3 regions of the Soonwooa sp. genome follow, and region 1 is predicted to be linked to each of the others. Evidence: riboswitches for the same ligand, from Rfam matches in the RefSeq annotation. Region 1 holds a riboswitch; each other region holds the start of a gene.
What was found. Region 1 has a riboswitch for cobalamin ahead of RT037_RS10355 (TonB-dependent receptor domain-containing protein). Riboswitches for the same ligand answer to the same signal wherever they lie in the genome.

Region 1 (2,204 bases):
TGGATTAGCGAAGTCGTGTTACAACAGACGCAAGTCAAACAAGGTATGCAACATTATCTCAATTTTGTAGAGCGTTTTCCTGATGTTGATGCGCTTGCAAATGCAGATGAAGAGGAAGTTTTGCTTTATTGGAAAGGGCTTGGTTATTATTCTCGTGCTCTTAATCTTCACAAAGCGGCGAAGCAATTGGTAGTCGATTACAATTCAGAATTTCCTAAGACTTATTCCGAATTATTAAAACTAAAAGGTGTTGGCAAATACACTGCAGCGGCGATTGCAAGTATTTCGTTTCTTGAGAAGGTTGCGGCGGTGGACGGTAATTTTTATCGCGTCTTGTCGAGGTTATTTGCTGATGATTTTGATATTTCTAATTCTAGAGCTTTTCAATATTTTTCAGAACTAGCAGAATTAATTATGCCTGAAAAAGATGCAGGTTGTTTTAACCAAGCGATGATGGATCTGGGTTCAGAAGTTTGTAAACCCAAGAATCCACTTTGCTCGGATTGTCCTTTGCAAGATGATTGTCACGCGTTTGCTATCGGAAAAATTAATCAATTTCCTGTTAAACTTAAAAAAACAAAAGTTGAAAATTTAGCCTTAAGTTATCAATTCGTTTATCATGATGACCAGTTTTTAGTTAAACAACGTGACACGTCAGATATTTGGAAAAAATTGTTTGAGTTTCCAAAGAGTTTAGATTTTAATGGAATTGATTTTATTGAAGAACATGAGAAGGTTATTCAACATAAATTAACACATCGCAATTTAGAAATTTCGATTTCTAAAATTTTAATACCAAATAAATCCGATTTTGATAAACTAAAAACTGAAAATGATTTTTTAAGTTTTAGTTTTACTGAAGCCGAACAAAAGTCTTTTCCAAAACCTCTACACGATTATTATATTAAATACTTTTCATCATAAATTGAATTAAAAGAAAAACTTTACATATTTTTGCAAAATTGGTTTTCGGGCTTAATAATCCGAAATTAAAAGGGAATGAAATGTAAGTCTTCAACTGTCCCCGCAACTGTAGATCGTATAAAGAGATTGCATCAAGACCATTGTCGCTGACGAGAAGGGATGTAATCAACGAAAGTCAGGAGACCTGCCAAGTTTAAACTTAACAAAAGGCTTTCGGGAGAAAAGTGATCAGTATGAAGAGATTTTTTTTAAATTTTAGTTTTATCTTTCCAGTTTTTGGTTTCGCCCAAGAAGCTGTCATAGACACAGTTTTCGTTGATTCACAATTTGAAAATGCTAAGAATTTTTCAAAAATTAAAGTGATAAAATCGGACGATGTTCTCAAAAATGCCACTTCACTTTCAGATTTATTGAGTTTCCAAACGCCTATTTATATTAAAGAGAATGGCCGTGGAATGGTGTCTTCGCCTTCTTTTCGTGGAACAACAGCGCAGCAAACCGCTTTTGTTTGGAACGGAATTAACATTAATTCTCAGTTTTTAGGACAAGGCGATATCAATAATATTTCACTTTTAGGTTATGATAACATCGCAGTTAAATCCGGAGGTGGAAGTGTTTTGTATGGCAGTGGTGCTATTGGCGGCTCTATTCACCTAAATAATTCGTTTGGATATAATAAAGGTTTTAAAGGGCAAGTTTTTTCGGAGTATGCGTCTTTTGAAACTTCAAATCCTTTATTGAAAACTAGTTTTAGTAACGATAAATTTAGCTTTCAATTTGCAGTTAATCATAACCGAAGTAAAAACAATTACGAAGTCGAAGAGAGAAATTATGTCAACCGAAATGGCGCTTATGACAATACTGGCGTTAATTTAGGTTTTGCTTACAAAGTTGATGATAAAAACGAAATCTACTCGCAAAGTCAGATTTTTGATGCGATCCAAAATTATCCATTGTTGTCAGAATTTTCGACACCAAGTAAGTATTTAAGCCAAAGTTTTAAAAGTATTGTTGGTTGGTATTTTAAGAATGAAAATTTTAAAAACGATTTTAAAGTTGCACATCTTAAAGATGATTATCAATATTATATGAATTCTAATTTTGCTGCTTCCGAATCTGGTGGCGGGACGAAACAATTCATTTTAAAAGATGATTTTAAATATCAAATAAACGCAAATTCTGAACTTAATTTTTTAGGTGAGGTTAGTCAAATTGAAGCCTTAGGTGTTAAGACTGGAATTGGTTCTGTTAAACGTCGACAAGGTTCTTCGGCGTTATTG
Region 2 (2,204 bases), on a different contig from region 1:
AAACAGGATTACGCTTATTAATAAAGCAAGGTAACCAGACATTGGTTTTAAAACTTTTTCCATGTGTTTGAAATTTTGATATTAATTTGATATCATAAAGATATATATTTTTAAAATACAAAACATAAAAAAAACGCCTAAAAAAGCGTTTTAAATTTTTATTGTTTGATAAAGCTTTGTTTAATGAGCTTGTCGTTGGTTTTTAAAACAAAAATATATGTTGCTTTAGAAAGTTTAGAAACATCAATTTTTGAAGCATTTAAAACTCCCGATTGCAGCAACTGCCCGCTCATATTGAAAATTTGGAAACTAGGATTTTTAAAATCTCCTTCAACATTAATAAAATCTTTCACTAAAGTTGGATAAATTTTAATCCCATTCGCAGTTTGATTATCAACCGACATAGCGCAATTAGTCTCAACCGTTATATTTTGAACACTTACAATTTGATCCTCACAATCTTTTTTAATCAAATTAAAATTAGAATTTCCTTCAACGTTAATTAGCGTCACATTGTTCAGCGTTCCGTCCATAAAATCAAAAGAAGTTAATTGATTATTCTTCGCTAAAATCGTTTTTAACAACGGATTATTTTTGAATGCAATATTCGTTAATTGATTAGATTCAGCCGAAAACCAATTAAGTTTCGTAAGTCCAGACAAATCCAAAGTCGTCAACTGGTTGTTGTTGATATGAATTCTTTCTAGGTTAGTATTTTGTAAAACATTCAAACTCGTCAATTTGTTGTTAACCAAAAATAAACGTTGCAAATCTTTAAGCTCGGACAAATCAATCGATGCCAGGGCATTCTCATTGATGTAGACGATTTTTAACTTCGAGTTTTGAGGAAAAATAATACCAGTCAACTGATTTTTATTAAGTTCGATATTCGTCATTTTATCAAGTGCCGAAACATCCAAAACGCCTGTTAGTTTATTATTACGAAGATTAAGCGTCGTAACTTTCGTATTTTTTGAGACATCAATTTTGTTAAGATTAATAAGATCTCCCAAATTAAGCTCTGTCAAATTTGTAAAATACTCAATTCCCGTTGCATCATAGATATTAGGATAATTGGAAAGATTACGAATCGCCGTCAAAGTCAAAGCTTCAGTCTCCGAAATTTGTCCATCTTTGTTAGCATCCACCGCTGGATAAGCTTTAATAATAGCTGCTTTGAAATTAGCATCTGGAAAGTTGATGTTTTGTGCATTAGCCGCACTTGCGCCCATAATTAATAGGCTGAACGTGGTAAAAAACCGCTTCATAAGTATAAAATTAAATTAGTTTAACTCCCGAAACTATTGGGGATTATACTCATAAAGAGTGGTTATGAAAAGACAGAATGTCCATCACCTTTGTCCCCGAAAGTATCAACATTAGGCAGGTCTCCTGGCTCACATCTTGACATCGTCCTTCCCAAATATGACTTCAGTGGACAACTATTTGACATCAAGTTTTGTAGTTTACAGTTGCGGGTACAGCTTAGGTATTACACCTAATTCCCTTTTAATAAGACAAAAACATCTTAACCTAATTGCCGCAAAGATAGTATAAATAAAGCTTTTTCAGAAGTTTTAAAACAAAAAAAGGCACATCATTAACGATATGCCTTTATTATTTTATTAATCAAAATTAAGGTTGATCTTGCGTACGTTCCTCTTTTTTAATTAAAAGACTTTTGTGTAAGCTTTTATATCTAAAGTAAGAGACAAATGACAAAGTCGCCATAAATAACAATCCTAAATATACCCAAAGCGGAACCGGAATTGGATCTCCTTTTGCATAAGAGTGAAGTCCTGTCAGATAGTAATTAACACCAAAATAAGTCATTACCATAGAACAGAATGCAATCATTGTCATTACATGGAAAATATGTCTTCCACGAAGTCCAGGTACCAATCTCATGTGCAATACAAAGGCATAAACCATAATTGAGATGAAAGCCCAAGTTTCTTTCGGGTCCCAGCTCCAATAACGTCCCCAACTTTCGTTAGCCCAAATACCACCCATAAAGTTACCAACTGTAAGCGCAACTAGACCAATACTTAAAGACATTTCGCTAACGATAGCTAACTCTTTTAAAGTTGTATCATTATGTTTTTTGAAAACTCTTGTCGATGCAATAATGTAGAAAATCAAAGATATTACGGCAATCAACATCGATAAGGAGAAGAAACCATAACTCGATGCAATAATCGCAA
Region 3 (2,204 bases), on a different contig from region 1:
AAACGTTTATGATAGGTAAAACCAAGGTCATATTGCGTGGTATATTCAGGTTTCAGATAGGTATTCCCAATGTTGGTGTAATACAAATCATTAAACGTTGGCATTCTAAAAATCCGTTTGTAGAAAGTTCTTAACGTTAAATCTTTAGTATTGAAGGGCTGATAAGCAGCATAGAAAGCAGGCGTCCACTCTCGTCGGTCTGGAGATTTCGCATTTTTCTCAACATTTTCGTGCACGAAAGTTCCTAGAAGACTTCCCATAAAACGCAGTCGATTCCATTGATAAGTCGACGCTAAAGCCACCAAATTGGTATAACGTGTAGGGTATGAAAAGTTGATTAAATTGGCATCTAAATTATTAAACTGGAAATCACCATTTAAGCTGATATCCCAACTCGGTGTAATCGTGTAGATGTTAGAAGAACTAACGTAAACTTCACGTTGGATGTAAGAATTCTCGAATCTGATCACATATTCTGTACGCACCGTGTCCGCATAATACGTGTAATCGTAAGCGAACTTGGCTTTAAGTTGGGTTTCGAATTTTGGAAAAAGTTTCTTTCTAAAAGTGCCTTGCACAAAGTAATTGTCATCCGTCATCCTAGAACCACGAGCACCAAATCTACCGTTAACAATGGCCGCAGGAATGCCACGGTTAGAGTTATAGGCGTAACCACGAATATTCCAAGTTCCGTTACGGATTATTCCATTTATTGTGGTTTCAAAACGTTTGGCTTTAATATCCGAATCTTGTCTTTTTGCAATCGTGTCATACGCAATCGCGCCATCTGGATATCTTTTGAAATAGCGAAAATTATACACGCCATCACTTTCCAAATATTCAGAACTAAAACTAAACGCAATTTTGTCTGACAATTTTTGCTCTAGCCTAAAAGAAGGATTAAATAATTGTATCGTGCCATTTTTGAGACGAATAGAAAGATTTGTTTTTTTGTTTCCAGTAAACGAAGGTGTTTTGGTTTGAAGATAAATAGCACTTGCAGAAGCAAAATCCTTTGCCGGTTGGAAGATTTCACTTTTTTGACCATTATATAAGGAAATACCTTCGAGATCATCTAAAGAATAACGCCCCAAATCGACCAAACCATTTTGTGCATTTCCGAGCTGGATACCATCATAAAAAACGCCAACATGTTGGCTTCCCAAACTTCGTACATTAATAGTTTTTAGACCACCAACGCCGCCATAATCTTTGATCTGGACTCCCGAAAAATAACGTAAAGCATCCGCAACCGATTGACTGCTCAAGCGTTGCAAGTCTTCTCCACTTAAGGTTTGTGCAGGAATTACATCTTTCAAATCGCGTTTGAAAAGAATAACTTCCGTGATTTCTTTTTTGGAAATACTATCTTTACTCTGTCCAAAAACTAAAGACATCACAAAAAAAGCCACAAGAAATGCCGCTTGAAAAACCGATAAAAAAAGTCGTGTCACCATTAGCTCATTTAGAATAATGATGACGCTAATGGAAAATAAGAATACAAAGCAACAGCGCAAAAACTGCACAGTAACTTCGTTGTTCTAGGCTTTATTCCACGAAAGCGTCAAACGTTAAACATACTGGCAGGTCTTCTGACTTACTTCATTTTTGGAATCCTTCCCATTCTAAGAACAGTGGATATTGTTACCAAAAACCTTGCGTGAAGCTTACAGCAGCGGGTCTGTCTGGGATTTTCACCCAGTTCCCTTTTAAAGCTTTTTATAGCTCACCAGTTTTGCAAAAGTATTAAATTTTTATTAAACAAGAAAGCCTTTTTCGTTAAAGTCCAAAATCACAAATAATTTTCCTAATTTTTAAATTATTCTAGAAAAATTTATCTAATGTAATAACATTTGCTTTGTACAAAAACAGCATTTAAAAGAAATAAATTACTTAAATTGTATTTACTTTTATAACACAAAAAATCGCACAAACATTATAATGAATTATCTTGCACACTCCTATTTATCCTTTACTGACGGGCAACTTGTCGGGAATATGATTGCAGATTTCATCAAAAATAATGAGCGCGAAAATTTCCCTTTAGAAATTCAAAAAGGCATCAAACTACATCGCGCCATTGATAGTTTCACCGATACACATCCAGCAATTTCGCAAGCAAAAAAAGTATTTAGTCCTTTGGTAAGGCTTTATGCAGGGGCTTTTGTTGATGTTGCGTTCGATTATTTTGTGGCGCACTCTAT

Region 2: another riboswitch for cobalamin. It lies ahead of RT037_RS03430 (T9SS type A sorting domain-containing protein); the one in region 1 lies ahead of RT037_RS10355 (TonB-dependent receptor domain-containing protein).
Region 3: another riboswitch for cobalamin. It lies ahead of RT037_RS02765 (TonB-dependent receptor domain-containing protein); the one in region 1 lies ahead of RT037_RS10355 (TonB-dependent receptor domain-containing protein).

Annotation. Positions count from the first base shown of each region.
Region 1 is NZ_DAMBQF010000022.1:7,251-9,454, reverse strand. It holds gene mutY (A/G-specific adenine glycosylase) at 1-924, shown strand, start outside; cobalamin riboswitch at 947-1,131, shown strand; gene RT037_RS10355 (TonB-dependent receptor domain-containing protein) at 1,158-2,204, shown strand, end outside.
Region 2 is NZ_DAMBQF010000003.1:137,920-140,123, reverse strand. It holds gene RT037_RS03435 (SPFH domain-containing protein) at 1-63, opposite strand, end outside; gene RT037_RS03430 (T9SS type A sorting domain-containing protein) at 159-1,268, opposite strand; cobalamin riboswitch at 1,365-1,552, opposite strand; gene ccsA (cytochrome c biogenesis protein CcsA) at 1,636-2,204, opposite strand, start outside.
Region 3 is NZ_DAMBQF010000002.1:212,439-214,642, reverse strand. It holds gene RT037_RS02765 (TonB-dependent receptor domain-containing protein) at 1-1,457, opposite strand, end outside; cobalamin riboswitch at 1,565-1,749, opposite strand; gene RT037_RS02760 (ACP phosphodiesterase) at 1,942-2,204, shown strand, end outside.